Regions from separate parts of the Shewanella acanthi genome, predicted to be linked through region 1. Evidence: predicted binding sites of a transcription regulator. Region 1 holds the regulator's gene; each other region holds the start of a gene.
The links. The regulator sigma-54, encoded in region 1, starts transcription at its own class of promoters, with help from an activator protein. The targets are predictions, from matches to a motif close to GTTGGCACGNNNNTNGNNT.
Positions count from the first base shown of each region.

Region 2: the regulator sigma-54 is predicted to act here: its motif matches at 2,250-2,268, upstream of K0H61_RS02035 (TorF family putative porin).
Region 3: the regulator sigma-54 is predicted to act here: its motif matches at 2,071-2,089, upstream of flgA (flagellar basal body P-ring formation chaperone FlgA).
Region 4: the regulator sigma-54 is predicted to act here: its motif matches at 2,284-2,302, upstream of flgF (flagellar basal-body rod protein FlgF).

Region 1 covers NZ_CP080413.1:604,738-610,144, reverse strand. Annotated here, with positions in the region: gene K0H61_RS02615 (KpsF/GutQ family sugar-phosphate isomerase) at 1-143, shown strand, start outside; gene kdsC (3-deoxy-manno-octulosonate-8-phosphatase KdsC) at 143-694, shown strand; gene lptC (LPS export ABC transporter periplasmic protein LptC) at 691-1,251, shown strand; gene lptA (lipopolysaccharide transport periplasmic protein LptA) at 1,238-1,780, shown strand; gene lptB (LPS export ABC transporter ATP-binding protein) at 1,783-2,514, shown strand; gene K0H61_RS02590 (RNA polymerase factor sigma-54) at 2,620-4,095, shown strand; gene hpf (ribosome hibernation promoting factor) at 4,124-4,411, shown strand; gene ptsN (PTS IIA-like nitrogen regulatory protein PtsN) at 4,414-4,857, shown strand; gene rapZ (RNase adapter RapZ) at 4,854-5,407, shown strand, end outside.
Region 2 covers NZ_CP080413.1:470,344-475,750, reverse strand. Annotated here, with positions in the region: gene K0H61_RS02055 (DUF4240 domain-containing protein) at 1-276, opposite strand, end outside; gene K0H61_RS02050 (hypothetical protein) at 402-785, shown strand; gene K0H61_RS02045 (response regulator) at 861-1,658, shown strand; gene K0H61_RS02040 (HU family DNA-binding protein) at 1,805-2,077, shown strand; gene K0H61_RS02035 (TorF family putative porin) at 2,358-3,050, shown strand; gene rimK (30S ribosomal protein S6--L-glutamate ligase) at 3,111-4,019, opposite strand; gene K0H61_RS02025 (putative bifunctional diguanylate cyclase/phosphodiesterase) at 4,207-5,407, opposite strand, start outside.
Region 3 covers NZ_CP080413.1:1,211,501-1,216,907, reverse strand. Annotated here, with positions in the region: gene flgB (flagellar basal body rod protein FlgB) at 1-6, opposite strand, end outside; gene K0H61_RS05480 (CheR family methyltransferase) at 153-992, opposite strand; gene K0H61_RS05475 (chemotaxis protein CheV) at 1,100-2,020, opposite strand; gene flgA (flagellar basal body P-ring formation chaperone FlgA) at 2,224-2,931, shown strand; gene flgM (flagellar biosynthesis anti-sigma factor FlgM) at 3,007-3,333, shown strand; gene K0H61_RS05460 (flagella synthesis protein FlgN) at 3,336-3,761, shown strand; gene K0H61_RS05455 (LPP20 family lipoprotein) at 3,859-4,308, opposite strand; gene K0H61_RS05450 (FlgO family outer membrane protein) at 4,305-4,937, opposite strand; gene K0H61_RS05445 (flagellar assembly protein FlgT) at 5,274-5,407, shown strand, end outside.
Region 4 covers NZ_CP080413.1:1,217,707-1,223,113, forward strand. Annotated here, with positions in the region: gene flgC (flagellar basal body rod protein FlgC) at 1-19, shown strand, start outside; gene flgD (flagellar hook assembly protein FlgD) at 44-736, shown strand; gene flgE (flagellar hook protein FlgE) at 802-2,169, shown strand; gene flgF (flagellar basal-body rod protein FlgF) at 2,339-3,082, shown strand; gene flgG (flagellar basal-body rod protein FlgG) at 3,095-3,883, shown strand; gene flgH (flagellar basal body L-ring protein FlgH) at 3,895-4,569, shown strand; gene K0H61_RS05520 (flagellar basal body P-ring protein FlgI) at 4,857-5,407, shown strand, end outside.

The DNA.
Region 1 (5,407 bases):
CAATCACAGGTAATGTACTGGCAGCCCATGCGCTACAGGTGATGGAATCTAAAAATATTAACGGCCTGATAGTGATAGACGCCGATCGTCGTCCTATCGGTGCGCTCAATATGCTCGATATGGTTAAAGCAGGAGTGATCTAATGCCACAACAAGGTTTTTATGGCCCCATCAGTGATGAGGTATGGCAACGAGCGCAAAAAATTAAGTTATTGATCTGCGATGTCGATGGCGTTTTCTCGGACGGCCGCATCTATCTAAGCAATTCGGGCGAAGAACTTAAAGCCTTCCATACCCGTGATGGCTATGGTGTTCGTTCGTTACTGACCAGTGGTTTTAATTTGGCGGTAATCACGGGGCGCCAATCTAAAATTGTTGAGAACCGCATGACAGCACTCGGTGTTACCCATATCTATCAAGGTGTCGACAACAAATTTGAACCCTATGAAGAGCTGTTAGCCCTCTACAATGTGGCTCCTGAAGAAGTGGCATATATCGGTGACGATATTGTCGATTTGCCGGTAATGAAAGTCGTTGGGCTTTCTGCTTGCGTGGCGGATGGTCATCCCTATGTGCGCCAACACGCCCACTTTGTGACCCACCTCAACGGTGGCCATGGCGCCCTCAGGGAGCTAACCGACTTACTTTTGCTTAGCCAAAATAAATTTACTTCGGCCCATGGAATGAGTATATGAGTCGTGTGACCCTCGCTATTATCGCCTTTTTTGGTACTGCATTAGTACTTTATTGGCAAGTGCAGCAAAAACGTGGCGACGACACTGATACATCCTTGAATAATGGCGATAGACCCGATTACATTATCGACGATTTGCGTAGCATCGAATTTAATGAGCAGGGTCAGGTGAATAGCCGAGTCAGCGCCCAGCACATGGAGCACTTCGAGCAGAAAAACCAAACGGACTTTGTTCGCCCTGTATACCTTGTGTACCCCGATAAGGGTCAAGCACAATGGCAAATTCAAGCCGATAATGGCCGCTTGTTAAAGGATACGGGTAAGGTTGCATTAGAAAATAATGTTATTATCGAGGCCATCAGCCCCGGTGAGCCAATACAAACGTTGTCGACCAGTTTTTTAGAGCTCGATCTTAACACTATGATTATGACCTCTGACCGTATCATCTACGTCAAAGGCAAAGATTTTAATATTCAGGGGCAAGGCCTTTACGCGGATCTAAACGCGCAGGAAGTGCAATTGACCAGTCAGGTAGTTGGAACCTATGAAGCAAAATAACATATTACTTGCCAGCCTAATGCTAATGACCAGCATGGGCGCCTTTGCCAAAGTTGGTGATTTGCAGCAAGAGGTCAAGATTAAGGCTGTCAGCCAAACTGCAGATATCAAAAATAACCAAATCATCTTCTACGGTCCTGTTGAAGTGACCCAGGGCTCGATCAAGATCCAAGCCAATGAGCTGCGTGCTTTCTCAGCAGAGGGCGACAACAGCAAAATTTTAGTCGCCACGGGTAACCCTGCAACCTATAGCCAAATCCTCGATGATGGCCGCCCTGCATCTGCCAGTGCAAAAGAAATTCGCTACGAAATGGCTTCACGCACTCTAACACTAAAAGGTCAAGCAACCCTCGATCAAGCTGGTAGCCAAGTGACAGGTAACCTGATTCGTTACAACATCACCCAGCAAAAACTGATTGCAGAGAGTACCGGCAATGGTGACGATCGGGTAATAACGATTATTCAGCCCGAAAATTATCAGGAAGATCTTAAAAATCCTCCCGCTGACAAACCTGTTAAACAGGACTGACAATGACCCAAATTACCTTAAAAGCCCAAAATCTGGCCAAAAGCTATAAGAGTCGTCAGGTCGTTAAAGATGTCAGCCTCACGGTAAAAACTGGGCAAGTAGTCGGGCTCCTCGGCCCAAATGGCGCTGGCAAAACCACCACTTTCTACATGGTTGTCGGTCTGGTCAAAAGCGATAAGGGCAGTATCTTTATCGATAACGATGACTTAACCGCCGATCCTATGCATTTACGGGCCCGTAAAGGGATTGGTTATCTGCCACAGGAAGCCAGTATTTTCCGTAAGCTCACCGTGCACGACAACATCATGGCGGTGCTGCAAACCCGCAAAGAACTCAATAACGAGCAACGGATTGAAGAGCTAGAACATCTTTTGGAAGAATTCCACATTACCCATATTCGTGACAGCCAAGGCATGTCACTGTCGGGTGGTGAACGCCGCCGGGTAGAAATTGCCCGCGCCCTTGCCGCAAATCCTAAGTTTATTCTGCTCGATGAACCCTTTGCCGGGGTTGACCCAATTTCGGTTATCGACATCAAGAAGATCATTGAACAGCTCAAAAGTCGTGGGCTTGGAGTGCTGATCACCGACCACAACGTGCGCGAAACCTTAGACGTGTGTGAGCATGCCTATATCGTGAGTCACGGAAACCTGATCGCAGAGGGGACACCCGCAGAGATCTTAAACAATCAGCAAGTTAGGGCTGTGTACTTAGGTGAACAATTCAGGCTATAGTTACTAAAACAGAGCCAAACTCCTTGAATTTTAGGTCTCTTGACTCAATCAAAAAGATAACAAGTAACCTAAATTCAAAATTATAACGTAGGGATCAGCGGTAGCATGAAAGCGTCACTCCAGCTCAAACTGGGTCAACAGTTAACAATGACGCCACAACTACAACAGGCAATTCGCCTGTTACAATTGTCGTCATTGGAATTGCAGCAAGAGATCCAGCAAGCCTTAGACTCAAATCCTCTTCTCGAGCTGGAAGAGGAGCAATTTGACGCATCGAGTGACCGCAATCAGGCCATCGCCGATACTGATTTCAGCGAAGCCAGCGCCCTTCCACCCGAGCAGGATAATTCTGCCGTCGATATCGCCGAATCCTTAACTAAGGATTCCATGCCCGACGAACTTCCCATAGATACGACTTGGGATGAAGTCTACACCGCCTCATCCAATGCCGGCCCTGGTGGCAGCCGAGAAGACGATATGCCCTTTCAAGGCGAAACCAGCGAAGGGCTTTACGAACACTTAGAGTGGCAAAAAAATCTCACCCCCTTCTCCGACACCGATATGGCAATTGCCACCGCAATCATCGATGCTATCGACGATCAGGGCTATCTGACCCAGAGCACCGAAGAGATTCTCGAGGCCATGGGTAATCCGGATATCGAACTCGATGAAGTCGAAGCGGTATTGAAGCGTATCCAACATTTCGATCCTCTCGGTGTCGCGGCAAGGGATTTAAGCGAGTGTCTGCTGATCCAATTATCTCACTTTTCGCCTGATACACCTCAACTAGATAACGCTCGCATGCTGATCAAGGAACACTTGGATCTGATCGCTGCCCGCGATTTTAGATTGTTGATGCGAAAGACCAAGCTTAAGGAAGATGATCTGCGCGATAGCATTGCCCTTATCCAAACCCTTAACCCTCGTCCTGGTTTATTAATCACCCCAATAGATGAAGAATACGTTGTACCCGATGTCTCAGTGTCGAAGAAAAATGGTCGTTGGGTCGTCGAGCTCAATCCGGATTGCATGCCAAAAATCAATGTTAATCAACAGTATGCAGCAATGGCTCGCAGCAGTAAAAATCAATCTGATAGTCAGTTTATCCGTGGTCATCTGCAGGAAGCCAAGTGGTTTATTAAGAGTCTAGAGAGTCGTAACGACACTCTTCTTAAGGTGGCAAATTGCATTGTGCAGTATCAGCAAGGTTTCTTCGAATACGGTGAAGAAGCCATGAAGCCTATGGTTCTGAACGATATTGCCGAAGCCGTTGAAATGCACGAGTCGACCATTTCACGGGTGACTACCCAAAAGTATATGCATACCCCAAAGGGACTTTTTGAACTAAAATATTTCTTCTCAAGCCACGTCGGCACCGACGATGGCGGTGAGTGTTCATCCACAGCAATCAGAGCTTTTATTAAGAAACTGGTTGCGGCGGAAAATCAGAAGAAGCCTCTGAGCGATAGCAAGATGGCACAACTTCTGGCCGAACAGGGAATTAACGTCGCCCGAAGAACGATTGCGAAGTATCGAGAAGCGATGCTGATCCCCCCATCCAACCAGCGTAAAAGTTTATAACCTACAGTGGATATCGGAGGACGTTTCTATGCAAATTAACCTGAGTGGACACCATGTCGAGATAACAGAATCTTTACGGGCATATGTAGAGGAAAAGTTTTCAAAACTTGAACGTCATTTCGAACAGATCAATAATGTGCACGTTGTACTCAATGTTGAGAAAATGCAACAAATCGCCGAAGCAAGGATCAATCTCACCGGTGGTGAAGTCTTCGCGACTTCAGAGCATGCGGACATGTATGCTGCCATAGACGTCCTGATAGACAAGCTTGATCGTCAGGTTATTAAACACAAAGAGAAGTTAACAAAACACTAACAATGGAACTTCGTACCATACTGCGGCCGGAATGCACAACCTGCGCCACTCCGGGCAGTAAGAAAAAGGTACTGGAACTCATCAGCGACTTAGCCGCTGCCCAGTACCCAACCCTCTCATCTCAAGAGATATTCGAAAGCCTAGTGGCACGCGAAAAGATGGGGAGCACAGGTATAGGTAACGGTATCGCCATTCCACATGGCAGATTAACCGATATAGCACAACCCATAGCAATACTCGTTAAATGTGAGGAACCGATAGCTTTTGACGCTATCGACAAGCAACCGGTTGATATTTTATTTGCACTGCTTGTGCCTGCTGAACAGTGTCAGCAGCACTTAAGTACCCTGTCATCGATGGCCGAGCGCCTGAGCGACAAACAGGTTTTGAAGCAATTACGCAAAACCCATGATGAAACGGAACTCTATCAGGTAATCACTGGATGAAACTGGTTATAGTGTCTGGGCGCTCTGGCTCAGGAAAATCTGTCGCACTAAGGGTGCTCGAAGATCTCGGCTATTACTGCGTCGATAATCTTCCATTACCCTTAATCGGCAGTTTACTTGGGCAGCTCAAGGGCAGTAACGATCTCGTCGCCATCAGTGTCGACGTGCGTAACTTGCCAGAGCAAGACAAAGAGTTGGAAAAACAACTCGCAAGTCTCGCCGATGGCACTGAACTTATCAGCTTCTTCCTCAATTCCAGCGATAAAGTCCTGCTCAAACGCTACAGCGAAACCCGGCGCTTGCACCCCTTGTCTAAGAGCCGCGTCTCACTGCAGGAAGCCATTAAGCTTGAAGGTAAATTGCTTGAGCCTTTATCGCAGCAGATGGATCACTACATAGATACCTCTAACTTGAATATCTATGAACTCAGCGATCAGGTTCGGCAAATTCTGCTCGGCAGTGTCGATAAAGAACTGGTGATCAATTTCGAATCATTTGGCTTTAAGCACGGCATGCCCACCGAAGCCGACTTTATGTTTGATGTGCGTTT
Region 2 (5,407 bases), 130 kb from region 1:
AATCACTTCGTCGTATTTCGCTTGGCCAAGGGAGATAAGAAAACTACGAAACTCAGCAAAGGCATAGTCTGAGTCACAGCCTGTAATGATGTAAGCCGCTCCCCACAGGGACCAAAGATAACTGCGACGCATTTGTTGACCGAACATTTTATCGAAGGCCTTTAATTCCTCGTCATCCAACACGGACAGCTTGTCTTTTAAAGACTGCCCTATAGATTCTTGCGATTGCGCAGCTTCGGTACGGGTTACCAGCGCCCAAAATTCAACTTCAGTCATTACTAAACCTATATTATCCTGCTTCAGCAAAGGCACTATTCTACATGATATTCGGCTTATGCTGGACTCGATTAGGCTCTTTTCCTACACTGACTCATCCTTAAATATCCTAAACGATTTAAGCTATGCCAAAACGCCTGCTACTGTTAATCCTTCTCTATACTCTGTTCGCTATTGTGGCCCTATGGCGCGCCGTTGCCACCGCATCCTTCGATTTATTCACCCTAGGGGTGTTGCCCGTATTAGCTGGCATTATGATGCGTGCTCCTTGGGCCAGCGTAGTGCTCAAGGTCTATCTTGCACTGCAAACACTGGGCTTTACGGCATTGGGAATTACCGCCATCATCGCCTATCGAGTCACTCCAGAAGATGTTAAGGTCATCTTGGCAGGGCATAACATCCCGATGTTACCGCTAGTTGCCAGTATTATTTTGCTATTACTTATCCAGTATTGGATTGCCTTCTCGAAAGTGAGTCATCGATATTTACGCCAGAGCACGAATCAATAAACCTAGGTTGCTAAGCGGTAATTTCTGTCCTAAGTTAACAACTTAACTAAATTTTCAGCGTGCGTCCTGGCCACTATGACCCAGTTATCCCCCGATGAATTATCCATATTGATTGTCGAACCCTCGGAGATCCAGCGGCGGATCATCATTAAGCATCTGCAGCAGGAAGGAATCATCAGCATACAGAGTGCCGCCAATATTACCGAGGCTAAAGGACTGATAGAAAGGCATAAACCTGATCTTATCGCCAGTGCGATGTACTTTGAAGATGGTACGGCGAAGGAGTTTTTAGACTACTTACACGCCCTTCCAGAATGCAAAGATATCCAATTTATGTTGGTCTCCAGCGAGTATCGCCGCGAACAATTAGAAGTGTTTCGCCAATCTGGTGTTGTCGCTATCCTGCCAAAACCTTTTAATGCCGAGCATTTAGGCAAGGCACTCAATGCCACTATCGATTTTTTAAGTCACGATGAATTAGATTTAAGCCACTTTGATGTGAAGAGCTTACGGGTATTGGTCGTTGATGATAGCCGCATGGCCCGTAACGTGATTAAGCGGACAATTGCCAATTTAGGCATCGAGCATATCACCGAGGCGGAAGATGGCGCACAGGCGATTGAACTTATGCGGGACCAGCTGTTCGACTTAGTCATCACCGACTACAACATGCCCAGTGTCGATGGTCTCGCCCTCACCCAATATATTCGTAACGAAAGCCAACAATCCCATATTCCCATTTTAATGGTGTCCTCCGAAGCCAACGAAGCCCACCTGAGCAACGTCTCACAAGCGGGGGTGAATGCCCTATGTGACAAGCCATTTGAGCCCAAATTAGTTAAACAAATACTGTACCAACTCCTTGAAGAATAAAACCTAACTCGCATCTAGTGTAAAAATTTAGCTTTTTTGCTACACGGATTACACTCCCATGCAGTAAAGGGCTTTCCAACTCCAAATCCTTGTGGCATGTTAGGTATGCTTAATTAACAAATCTACGGAAAGAAGAGACAACACAAATGAACAAGACTGAACTTATCGCCAAGATTGCTGAAAATGCCGATTTAACCAAAGTTGAAGCAGCACGTGCATTAAAATCATTCGAAGCAGCTATTACTGAATCAATGAAAAACGGTGACAAAATTTCTATCGTTGGATTTGGCTCATTTGAAACCACTACCCGTGCAGCTCGTACTGGCCGTAACCCACAGACTGGTAAAGAAATTCACATCGCTGAAGCCACTGTACCTAAGTTCAAAGCGGGTAAAACATTGCGTGATAGCGTTAACTAAGTCTATAAGACACTAATTTGAGAAAACGCCTCCCCCAGTGTGAGGCGTTTTTTTTGGTCAAAATGCTTAAATATTGCACGCCCGCAGTGCATTAACGCTCTATTTTAGAGCAATTAAAAACATTTAATTAACACAAAAATGTTTAACGCATTGTTTTTTAAGAAATTGAAATAGTGGCATGTGATTAGCAGTTCACTCCTCAGAAAAAACCATGATGCACCAATGTCAGCAAAGCGCCGACATGAGTGAATCGATAAATAAGTCAATCGAGGGGATGAAGATGAACAAATCACTGTACAGCGTGTTGGCATTATCGACGGGACTGTTAATGACGGCCAATGCCTTTGCGGCCGTTTCAGGCAATATAGGTGGAACTTCTAACTATTTGTGGCGCGGTGTATCACAAACGGGCAATGGTGCAGCGATACAAGGCGGTATCGACTACAGCCATGACTCTGGTTTTTACGCTGGAACTTGGGCATCGAACGTTGATTTTGGTGACAGTACTAGTTACGAGCTTGACCTCTATGCCGGCTATAGCGGCAATATTACCGAGGAGTTAGGCTTTGATGTTAGCTACTTATACTATGCCTACCCTGATTCAGACAGCAGTATCGATTTTGGCGAGCTGCATGGCGCATTAACTTGGAAATGGCTCGAAGTCGGTTATTCCCATGTGATCAACGCGGGCAACGATGTGGCTGCAGCCCCATTAGATGAAAAGGATATGAGCTACTTTGAAGCGAACGCTTCATTCCCTGTGACTGAAAAGCTCAATCTGTCATTCCACTACGGTTACTCAAGCGGTGATGTGGTTGAAGGCTGGTTCGATGAAGACAGCTACTCAGACTACAACGTGACCCTCAGCACGGACACAACTATTGGTACAGTGTCCTTTATGGTGTCTGACACCGATTTGCACGGTGACGACGCTAAAGTCGTGTTAGGTTACTCTTTCGGTTTCGATCTCTAACTCGTTAACCAACGAATAAAAATGCCACCCTAGCGTGGCATTTTTATGGAGAATATCCGTTTAAGCAATAATGGGGCGTTTCGATTTATTATTCGCCGCCACCATTTTCTCTATATATTCGACAATCGGCTCAGTGACAGAAATGCCCGTCGTTTGCTCAATCCCCTCTATACCAGGTGCTGAATTCACCTCTAGAATCAGCGGCCCACGGTTTGAGCGCAAAATATCCACCCCGGCAACGACTAACCCCATTGCCTTAACCGCAGCCACAGCCATCTTACGCTCCTCTGGGGTAATTTTTACTTTCTCACCGCAACCACCTAAATGTAGATTAGAGCGGAAATCCCCTTCGGGTCCTTGGCGTTTCATCGAGGCGACCACCTTATCCCCAACAACAAAGCAGCGAATATCACTGCCGTTGGACTCTTTGATGTATTCCTGCACTAGGATGTTTGCCTTGAGCCCTAAAAATGCCTCAATAACACTCTCTGCCGCTGTTTTCGTTTCGGCGAGTACCACACCAATACCTTGTGTGCCCTCCAGTAATTTGATCACTAAGGGAGCACCACCCACCATATTAATAAGATCGGGTATGTCATTGGGTTTATTGGCAAATCCCGTAATGGGCATGCCTATGCCCTTCCGAGATAACAACTGCAGCGCTCTTAATTTATCACGGGAACGGGCAATGGAAATGGAGTCATTTGCAGAGTAAACGCCCATCATTTCGAACTGGCGCACCACGGCACAGCCGTAAAATGTCACACTGGCATGAATACGTGGGATGATGGCATCAAACCCAGTTAAATCTTCACCTTGGTAATGAATACTAGGCTTAATGGAATTGATGTTCATGTAGCAATTTAAGGTATTAATCACCACCGCCTCATGCCCACGGCTCTCACAGGCCTCGACTAGGCGACGGGTTGAATACAACTCGGGGAACTGAGAAAGAATACCTATTTTCATGAAAAAATGACCAAGTTAAACACGCAAAATGAAGGCTCTACGCAATAAATGCGGCGCGGTAAATCACATTCCAAATGCTATATGCACCAGAAAGGGGCGCTGATAGTTGTCTATTGCTCAGTGTAAAGCAAGTAAATAATCCTCACCAGACGAAAACCGCCCTGCGAGATCTCAGGATAGCGTAAATTCACTTAGCATCGAGTAATGGAAGGATGAACTTGGCTTCAAATTCACTGGCATCGATCGGACGGGAAAAAAAATAACCTTGCAGCACATTACAACTACGCTCGGTACAAAAGTTCGCTTGTTCAAGGGTTTCAATACCTTCGGCAACAGCCATCACATTAAAACCCTGGGCGAAGTTTAAAAGTGCGGCGAGCAATCTCGTGTCTTTTTCATCGTGATCATAGGAGGCGATGAAACTCTTATCGATTTTCAAGATACTAATGGGAAAGTGTTTTAAATGCTCTAGGGTTGAGAATCCTGTACCAAAATCATCTAAAGCAAAACGAACACCTAAGTCATTAATTAAATTGAGTACCCTAGCGCGCTCACTGGGCTCCTCAATCAATCCACTCTCAGTAATTTCCAATTCCAAAGCTTCAGCAGGCAGTGCGGACTCCCTCAATGCGTGCAGGATTTTGTCGTAAAGATGCGCATTTGCTAGTTGGGAAGCTGATAAATTAACTGCAATAGTCAATTTGTGCCCAATCGGTTGCAGCATATCCAGCCAGCGCTTGGCTTGCTTGCAGGCATCGAGTAAAACCCAGTCACCAATTTCTTCCATAAAGCCGATTTCTTCTGCAATCGGTAAAAACTGATCAGGTGAGATTAGGCCATCCTCTGCATGCTCCCAGCGGATCAGCGCCTCCATACCTACCAAACAATGCGTTTTGGCATCCACTTGTGCTTGATAAAAAACCCTAAACTCTTGCTGTTTTAAGGCAATACGTAGACTCGATTCGATATGGTTACGATAGCGAACCTCCTTGTCTAGTGCCTCTGAGTAAAACTGAATTTGGTTCCGGCCTAATTTCTTGGCGCGGTACATGGCAATGTCAGCACACTTCATCAATTCAGAACTGTTGGAGGCAGCATCATTATAAAATGCAACACCAACACTCGCGCCAATCATCACTTCATTAGGACCGAGTTGAAATGCCTTTTCAAAGGCTTGCAGCAAACGTTTTGCCACTACCATGGGGAAATACTTATTGTCTGTCTCGGTAACCAACACGACAAACTCATCCCCACCTAGACGAGCAATTAGATCTCCATCGCGTAAAACAGTACTGAGACGTGCGGCAACCTTCACCAAAAGCACGTCGCCAGTTTGATGTCCGAGTGTGTCATTAATTGATTTAAAATCATCGAGATCGAGTAGAATT
Region 3 (5,407 bases), 610 kb from region 1:
CGCCATAAAATTGCCTCTAAATGTCACTCACGTGAACGAAGCAATTCATGTGCCAAAAACATTTAGTTATTAAAGGGGAATTACGATAATGCGGTGGTGATAGCGAAAAAATTGCCGACGAACGTCGGCAATTACTCAATAGAATCTTGAAATTAGACTTTTTTCTGGTAGTAAATTCCAGGATTACACCGAACCATATCAAATTCAGTGCTCAATCCGGCAATTGACTCCGATGCCCCCAAAAACAAAATGCCCTTTGGATTTAAAGCGGCAGCGAATTGCCGCAGGATTTTGGCCTTTGCCTCTGGGGCAAAATAAATCAGCACATTTCGGCAAAAGATAATGTCGAATTTACCGAGTAAGGTATAGCTCTCAAGTAAATTGTGCGCGCGAAAACTCACTAAGCGTTTAACGTTATCCTTTACTTTCATATTGCCCGAAGGTAATGGATCAAAAAACTGCCGCTTGCGCTCCTCGGATAATCCTCTGGCCAAGGCTAATCCATCATATTCCGCGTGCTTACAACGCTCCAACATAGATGGCGATAGGTCCGTTGCTTGAATAGAAGCACCACCGGCAAGGGCTCCTGGCTTTTTCTGCTGATATTCTAAAATGGTCATCGCCAACGAATAGGGTTCTTGACCCGATGAGCAAGCTGCAGACCAAATCTTTAATGGACGTCCCAAGCGGGCATATTCGGGTAATAATGCATTACCAAGCAATTCAAATGGATAACGATCACGAAACCACAGGGTTTCATTAGTTGTCATTGCATCTATCACTTCTGCCCGCAATGCGCGCTCGGTGGGTTTCATCGAATGTTTAACCACATCGGATAATGAAGGCAAATTGTACTTGCCCATCAGGGGAGCAAGGCGGCTACGCACGAGATATTGCTTATTCTCACCCAGCACGATGCCACTGTGTTGTTCTAAGAACAACCTAAACTGGTTGTATTCAGCCTCAGCGAGTGATTTGTTTTGCACATTCACGTCCTAAATCCTATCGCAAGCACCCAAATAAGTGCAAAAACATCATGTTACAAGCTACTGATTATAGCGAAAAGCCAAATTCAGCACTAACCCACGCCCTAAAATCACTACAAGCTTAAATGTTTGTTAACTGCAGCGGCTAATTCGTCAGGGTTAAATTTAGCAATAAAATCATTGGCGCCGACTTTTTGCACCATAGCTTGGTTAAATACCCCGCTGAGGGAAGTATGTAACACCACTTTGATGTGCTTGAGTTTAGGATCATCACGGATTTCCGCCGTGAGGGTATAACCATCCATCTCCGGCATCTCAATGTCAGAAATAATCAACGGGATTTCATCTGCCACATTGGTCATTTCACTCGCGATAGATTTTAGCTTAGCTAGCGCTTCACGGCCGTCTTTGGCAGTATCGATTTGCAAATTCAATGATTCGAGGGCACGAATAATCTGCTTACGGGCGACCGCAGAATCATCAATCACCATAATATGGAAATGTTGATTTCTATCGATGGTCAGCTTTTCATTCAGTTCGTCACTGATGGCGGTTTTGACCGGTGAAATCTCATCGAGAATTTTTTCCACATCGAGAATTTCGACCAGTTCACCTTCAATTTCAGTCACGGCAGTCAAATAGGAATATCGCCCTGCTCCTTGGGGCGGCGGCATAATGGCTTCCCAATTCATGTTGATAATGCGCTCAACCGAGCTTACCAAAAATCCCTGCACACTGCGGTTATACTCGGAGATAATAATGAAGCAGTTCTCAATATTTTCGAGGGGGCGACCACCGGTTGCCGCGCTCAAATCGATGACCGAAATAGTGGTGCCACGAATATGGGCAACACCTTTCACATAGGGATTAAGTTTAGGCAGCAGAGTCAAAGGTGGACATTGCAAAACTTCTTTAACTTTAAATACGTTAATCCCAAAGCGTTGCCGACCATTTAATTTGAATAGCAGTAGTTCTAAGCGGTTTTGACCAACGAGCTGGGTGCGTTTATTGACTGAATCAAGAATACTCGACATAAGTCTGCCTTGTTGTTCTGTTTATGCTTGGCCTTAAGACTCATGCGAGTATAGGCACATTACTTGCTTGACTTGAAAATAAGTAACTGTAATCGAAACTGAGTCAATCTTCTGACATACAGATCCAATTTTCACACAATCATCAGCTTCGAATTTGATAAAAGTATAGGTGCAATCTGGCGTTACAAGCTAGTGTATTCATTATGAAAGTAAATTTTGGCATTTTTTTTATCCCCCTTGCGTTCCTTGTCTCTCCTTTAGCCAAGGCGGAACCCATAGTGCCCAGCGTATCGACCATCAGCGAATTAGCTAAAGCCCTTGTTAATGAAAAAATTTCGGTACCAGAAAATGCCAAGGTTGAAATCCTACCGCAAAATTTAGATGCAAGAACACTACCTTCTCAGTGCTCAACACCCATTAAAGTTGAATTGGCATCACAGCGAGAAATTAGTCGTAACAATACCTTAAAAGTCAGTTGCGAGACTCCCGACCTCAGCTACCCTTGGCAAATCTTTATGTCTGTTAGGGTCGAGATCCTATTTCCCGTGGTCGTAGCCAGTGAAACCCTTGCACCGGGTGAACTCATCTCCCCAAACCAAGTTGAAATCCGCTATGTCGACCAAAACACGCTGCGCGGACTGCAATTTAACGACACATCCCAATTATCTGGGGTTAGAGTTAAACGCCGAGTCGCCAAAAACACCCCGATTTTTGCGAATAACCTGTGTTTTGTGTGTAAGAATGATTCGGTATCGATTTATGTTCGCTCAAATAATTTTACCTTAAAAACTTTGGGGGAGGCGCTGCAGGATGGCAATGTCGGTGACCAAATAAGAGTCAAAAATAGCAAGTCAAACAAAGAGCTGGATGCTATAGTGACGGCCATTGGCGAAGTTGAAGTAAGAATGTAAAATTCGCTAAAGCTTTTCAGGAAGCGGCCGATACCCCAGTTAAGAAATCCCGTATACACGACGCTGGAGCCTCACATGGCAATTGATATTAGCAAATTAAATACAACAACGACTTCGCAAGTTCGTTCAAATACCGCTAAGAAAAATAGCGAAAGCGAGGTATCTACTCAGGTATCGGCTAAATCGACTCCACAAAAAAGTGACTCTGTTGTCATTACGGCTCAAGCTCAGCAGTTACAAGGTGCTCAGACGAAAATGGCCAGTCTTCCTGAAGTCGATCAGAAAAAAGTCGCAGAGATTAAGCAAGCGATTGCTGAGGGTCGCTACAAAATTGATCCTGAAAAATTGGCAGCCAATATCGCCAGCTTTGAAGCTGAATTAAACGATCTTAATAACGAGTAACTATGACGCCCATTGCTGAACTGGTCGACAAACAACAAGCCCATTTGGATGTACTTAAGCAAATCATCGTCAACGAAAAAGGCGCTTTGGTAGACCAAAACGCCGATTTGCTATTGTCCCTTGCTGCCGAAAAATCCGATTGTTTAAAAACGCTTAAAGCAAACGACGAGTTCATTGCTCAGCATCCCGAGATTGGGTTACTGACAGAGCAGCAGGACCTCGCCACTAAAATGGCCACGGTCAAGCAAACCCTAGCAGAATGCAAAGCGTTAAATGCTCAAAATGCTAGTCTTATCGAGATGAATATTGCAAGCCTTAATCGCTTTGCCCAAGCATTACAGGCAAGTCGAAATGCCACGAGTCTCACCTATAACGAAAAAGGCAAAACGTCGACGATATCAAGCTTAGGTAATGATATTAAAGCTTAAGGTTCAGGATACCACTGACTGAAATCAGCGATATGAAATCCATTAAAAAGCCGCGACATCGACGCGGCTTTTTAATGAGCGAAAATTTCATGTCACACTAGAAATAAGTAACTTCTTTGATTCGCTGTGGGCGGCTTTGCTGTTGGTAGAGCTGCCATACTTGAGCGAAATCTAGCTCCAACTCAGTCACATAATGATCACCCGCAGGATAACTTTTCACGACCCTAGCCCCACGAATAATCCCCGTCACCGAGGCTTTTACATTATCATCGGTTAGCATCCATTCACTCACACTACTATTGGCGGTAATTTTCTGGCCATAAACCTGCTCGGCTAACTCACGGTAAGCCACAATTTTTGAAGCCTGCATCGCCATCAGTACCCGTTGTGATTGTTCTTTTGCCGGCTGAGTCGCTAAAGGTGCATAGCCGATAGCCGTCAGTTTGGGAAAACTTGGGGGTGGCACATCCTCCCACTGAACGTATCTATCTTTGCTGCTACAGGCAGTCAGCATCAGTAAGGCCACTAAGACAAAAAAGGGTTTCATTTGTTATCTCCTAACACGCGAACTTCGTTCATTCCCGGTGCGGATTGACGATATAAAATGCCATCGTGGGACACCACCTGCTCAGAACGCTGCAGGTAATTGCCAAGTTCTTTTTGGGTAATAAAGGTCTGAGAGGTCGACACCACCCGATTGTTACTGATGGTAACAATACGAGTGTTAATCGCCATGCCATTTGTCGCTGGGCTCATTGTCGAGACGACTAAATGGTCGACAGGCAGGTTGGTTGATAACTTTTGCCACTCGCGCGTCAAAATAAAATCACCTTCTTCAGTCACTCTTATGCCATCACCTAAATTTAAATCCACCACATTGAACTGAAAGCTATGCAGTGACGCCATTAACCCCTGCTGTAATTGCAGGGCAAAGGCGTTGGTACTATTCAAGTCCCCAACTAGTACAGGCGTTAGAACAACCAAAGGCTGATCAGGACGCAAAGCATCATTTTGCTGTGTTAACTCAGTCGTAATACGCTGTGATATATGATTGATAACTGCCGTCGGCGGCAATCCATTGCCGTCAACAAAGCTCGGTTTTGGCGGCTCTTTTGTGCCAGAAGCACAACCTGCCAACACTAAAATTGCCATATAAATTAATGCACGTTTGAGCATTAGTCTTACCTCAATGGTTATATGCGGTCACAAATGACCCATTACCTTTGCCACTTTGTCTTATGGCTAGCAATTATCAGACCAGGTTAAGAGTATTTGCAAAGGACGCATGTTGAGAAATACCTCAGCTATCTCCCTGCAGAGTTGTTATCGACCTCAATTCTGTATCCTTAAACCTCAGTAGTCACCCGCAATATTACCCGCTCAATAACAGGCACAGAATTTGCTTTAACTCGGCTAAATAAATAACGTCAGTAAATCGGCAGATCCTGACTTTTGGCTGTCACACAGTTTTGTCGTGGCAGAGCGTAGTAACTTTCGTTAAGGACTCTATTAATGAACAAAATAAGTACCACCTTGCTCATGATTGGGAGCCTTACGCTATTTGCAATACCCGCTAAAGCCGAGTGGGTGAATGCCAGCGGTGATGCCACTATTATCAATGGCAATGTGACCCAAGCGCGGGAAGA
Region 4 (5,407 bases), 610 kb from region 1:
ACTTGGGATGGGTAAGTAAGATGAATCATTCAGGAGGTGAGCTGTGAGCACTATTTCTACAGGAAATTCCTTCCTCGATAGTTTACGGCTTCAATCGACATCGACAACTACCACGGAAGAGAAATCTAATGGGCTGACGCAGGAAGATTTTTTCTCGCTGCTCAGTCAACAATTGTCCATGCAAGATCCATTTAACCCGGTCGATAACGATCAAATGATCTCGCAAATGGCATCTTTCTCTACCGTTGACGGTATTGCCAAATTGAATGATGAAATCGTCAATTTGAACAGCGTGATGACATCCAGCCAAGCCTTACAAGCTTCTGGTTTAGTGGGGCGTAAAGTATTACTGCCAACGGATACTGCTTATGTGTCTTCTGACACCAATGGGATGCAAGGTGTGGTCAGTACTTCTCAAAGCATCCCAACAATTACCGTCCATGTCCAAGATCAATATGGTCAAGTGGTAAGAACCATGACAGTTGATGGCAGTGCCAGCGGTAACATCGATGTTGATTGGGATGGTCTAGATGACAGTGGCCAACCTGTAGTAGCAGGCAACTACTCGTTTAAGGCGACAGGCTTAGTCGATGGGGCTTCGCAGTCGCTTGCGGTTTCAACCTATGCCCATGTGTCAAGCGTGTCCTTAGGCACTGCCAGCACTGGGGCGATTTTAAACTTAAAGGGCGGCAGCGCCTTCTTGCTCTCAGATGTACTTGCGGTCACCGAAAGTTAATTTGGCAGTTTTTTAGGATTGGACGGGTGTCCGTTTTCAAATTGAATAGATTTCAGAGGTGAAATATGTCGTTTAACATTGCATTGAGTGGCATTTCAGCTGCACAAAAAGATTTAAATACCACGGCCAACAACATTGCTAACGCCAACACCACAGGCTTTAAAGAGTCGCGTGCCGAATTTGCGGATGTTTACGCTAACTCTATTTTTGCCAACTCAAAAACCGCGGTAGGTGGGGGCGTTGCAACTAGCCAAGTGGCGCAGCAATTCCATCAAGGTAGTTTGTTGTTAACCAATAACTCTTTGGATATGGCGATTCAAGGCAGTGGTTTCTTCGTCACTTCTAATGAGTTTGGCACTCAGGACTATTCCTACACTCGTGCCGGTGCATTTAAAGTAAATGCCGACAGTTATGTGGTTGATGCTGCGGGTAACTATTTACAAACCTTCCCTGTTGATAGTGACGGTAACTCTACTTCTGTGAGTTTAAGTACGACTAGACCGGTACAAATTCCTGATACTGCAGGAAGCCCCGCGCAAACCCAAAACGTGGGTATTTCGATGAACCTTAACGCTAAGGACACCGAGCTGGATCCTGCCGCGTTCGATCCAACCGATTCAACAACCTATAACAGTGTCACTTCGATGACGATTTACGATTCATTGGGTGAGCCACATATTCTGACGTCCTATTTTGTAAAGCCAATTGGCGGTTCATTTACAGGTGAAAACAACTGGGTGGCTTTTTATGCGGTTGATGGTAATCAGGTCGATGTGGCTGGCGGTGCGGGCTCTTATAGTGCTGACTTAGATGGTGACGGCACTGCATTGGGTAATACACCTACGCTTGCACAAACTACAGGTGGTTGGGCGGGTTCTGTATTAACCTTTAATGCGGTCGGTGTCTACACCGGCAGTAGTCCTGCGACCATTACGACCGAGGCCTTAGGTGTGAGTGGCGCAGGTGTGATTGGTGCTGGTGCAGATGGTAGCCAAACCTTAACCATCAAGTTCAATAATCCAACCCAATATGCCGCTAACTTCTCGGCGACGGAATTAAGCCAAGACGGTACAACCGTTGGCCGCTTAACTAACGTTGAAATTGGTACCGATGGCTTGATTCTGGCGACTTATTCTAACGGTTCGAGTGTTCCATTAGCTCGCGTAGCTCTGGTGCGTTTTGCAAACGAGCAGGGCTTAATCCAAGTCGGTAACACCTCTTGGAAGGCCAGTATTAACTCGGGTCAAGCGATTGCGGGTGAGGCCAATAGTGGTACCTTTGGTAGCATCACTGCATCGGCGCTGGAGCAATCAAACATCGATTTGACTACTGAGCTGGTGGATTTGATATCAGCCCAACGTAACTTCCAAGCTAACTCAAGAACCCTTGAAGTTAATAACACCCTACAGCAAACCGTACTGCAAATTCGTTAAAATGCTCGTCAAAGCTAAGTGTTGCCGCCTACGGCAACACTTAGCCGCTTTCAGTCCCTTCTCGTTATCCCCGTAATTTCCTTCAGTCATATCAACCCATTAGCTGCCCAATTATTTGGCATGATGTTTGCTGTTCTACCGTAAGGTTGAAAATTTGACGGAGCAGTCTGTGGACAAGTTTCTCTACATTTCCATGAGTGGGGCTAAGCAAAACATGAATGAGTTGGCGCTGCGTGCCAACAACTTAGCCAATGCCAATACCGATGGCTTTAAATCGGATATGGCCCAGGCCAGATCGATGCAAGCGTTCGGTGAAGGCATGCCGACTCGGGTTTTCGCTATGGTCGAATCTCCGTCAACCAATTTTCGCGCAGGTCCGATTAAATCTACAGGGCGAGATCTTGATGTCGCCATCAAAGGCGATGGTTGGCTTGCCGTGCAGGCGCAAGATGGCAGTGAGGCCTACACCCGTTCTGGCAGTTTAAGCTTCGATGCCAATGGCTTACTCCACAACGACCGCGGCAATCCCATAATGGGGGACGCGGGGCCTATCGTACTGCCGTTGCCGATTGATAAAGTGACGATTTCTCAAGATGGCATTATCTCGGTTCGCCCACAAGGCGCGACCAGTGAAGTGATTGAAGAAGTGGCACGGCTTAAATTAGTGAATCCCGGCGATGAGCAAATGATGCGCGGGGAAGACGGTTTGTTTCGCCTGATGTCGGGCAATGATGCCCCAGCGAACCCCAGCGTGTATGTCGAAAGTGGGGTAGTGGAGGGCAGTAACGTCAATCCAGTGGATGAGATGGTGTCGATGATTAACATCCAAAGGCAGTTTGAATTGCAAGTGAAGATGATGAAAACCGCGGAAGAAAATGACCGCGCATCCGCTTCATTAATGCGGATTAGTTAGGAGATATAAATTATGCATCCAGCGTTATGGATTAGTAAAACTGGCTTAGACGCACAGCAAACCGATATTGCGGTGATTTCAAATAACGTCGCCAACGCCAGTACCGTCGGCTACAAAAAGAGCCGCGCCATTTTTGAAGACTTGCTCTATCAGACCGTTAACCAAGCCGGTGGGGTGAGTGCCTCAAACACTAAGTTGCCTAACGGCCTAAACATAGGTGCGGGGACTAAGGTGGTAGCAACACAGAAGTTGTTTACCCAAGGTAACATGCTGACCACGGATAACTCCCTCGATCTGATGATTGAAGGTCCAGGATTTTTCGAGGTGCAATTACCTGATGGCACAACGGCTTACACCCGTAATGGTCAATTCACCCTCGACGATACTGGGCAAATTGTGACATCGGGCGCGGGCTATGTGCTGCAACCTGCCATCACCATTCCTGAGGATGCCACTGCTATTACGGTTTCATCCGAAGGTGAAGTGTCGGTAAAAACCGCGGGTACCGCCGAGAGTCAGGTGATTGGCCAGCTCAGCATGACAGATTTTATTAACCCGTCGGGATTAGATCCTATCGGGCAAAACCTCTTCACCGAAACCGGTGCGAGTGGCACACCTATTCAAGGGACGGCGTCATTAGATGGAATGGGAGCAATTCGTCAGGGCGCGTTAGAAACCTCTAACGTGAACGTGACCGAAGAGCTGGTAAATCTCATCGAAAGTCAGCGGATCTATGAAATGAACTCCAAGGTTATTTCTGCGGTGGATCAGATGCTTGCTTACGTGAATCAGAACCTATAGAGGTAAAGATCATGGCTAGATATGTGGTATTGGCCGTTGCACTTTTGCTCGGAGCTTGTAGCTCAACACCTAAAAAGCCGATTGCGGACGACCCCTTTTATGCGCCTGTGTACCCCGAAGCGCCGCCAACCAAAATCGTGGCGACAGGGTCAATTTTTCAGGACAGCCAAGCGGCGAGCCTATATTCGGATATTCGCGCCCATAAGGTTGGCGACATTATCACTATCGTGCTGAAGGAATCGACGCAGGCGAAGAAAAGTGCGGGCAATCAGATCAAAAAAGGCTCTGATATGAACGTCAATCCACTCTATGCCGGTGGTAAAAACGTGACCATCAGTGGTGTGCCCTTGGATTTTGGCTACAGCGACAGTATGGACACCAAGCGTGAGTCCGATGCTGATCAAAGCAACAGCTTAGATGGCAGCATATCGGCCAACGTCATGCAGGTGCTCAATAACGGTAATTTAGTGGTGCGCGGTGAAAAGTGGATTTCCATTAACAATGGTGATGAATTTATCCGCGTCACAGGCATAGTGCGCTCTGAGGATATCAAACCCGATAACACCATTGATTCCACGCGTATGGCCAATGCCCGTATTCAATATAGCGGGACAGGCACCTTTGCCGAAGCGCAGCAGGTGGGCTGGCTTAGCCAGTTCTTTATGAGCGACTGGTGGCCATTCTAGGGCGTGTTTACATTTCAGGGTTATTTTTGCAGCGGTTTGGCGGGTGTTTATGCAAGGAAAAGTCCGTGCAGTGTAGTTGTTCTACATAAACGGACGCTAACGCAGCAGAAAAGCCTGCCAAACGCTGCCCGAAGGGTTCGCTAGGCAAGCGCTTACTCTTTGTCACTCGTCATTTGAGTAGAATAACTACACGTCACTCCTCGTTTCGCGAGTACGAGCTTGCCATAACGAACAAAATTTAATCTCGAAAGGTCAACACGCCCTGGGAGCCCATCATGAAATCAATCATGAAATTAAAACTCGTACTAGCCGTTGCCATCTTGGTGTGTTCATTACCAAGTCATGGTGAGCGGATTAAAGATCTTGCCGATATTCAAGGTGTTCGCAGTAACCAACTGATTGGTTACGGTCTAGTGGTCGGTTTACCCGGCACTGGCGAAAAGACCCGCTACACCGAGCAAACCTTTATGACCATGCTGAAAAATTTCGGGATTAACTTACCAGATAATTTCAGACCCAAAATCAAAAACGTCGCCGTAGTGGCAGTGCATGCGGATATGCCGGCTTTTATTAAGCCCGGACAGGATTTAGACGTTACGGTTTCGAGCCTCGGTGAAGCCAAAAGTTTGCGTGGTGGCACTCTTTTGCAGACCTTTTTAAAGGGAGTCGATGGTAATGTGTATGCGATTGCCCAGGGCAGCTTAGTCGTCAGCGGTTTTAGCGCCGACGGTTTAGATGGCTCCAAGGTCATTCAAAATACGCCCACCGTTGGACGTATTCCAAATGGCGCAATTGTTGAGCGCAGTGTAGCGAGTCCGTTTTCGACGGGCGATTATTT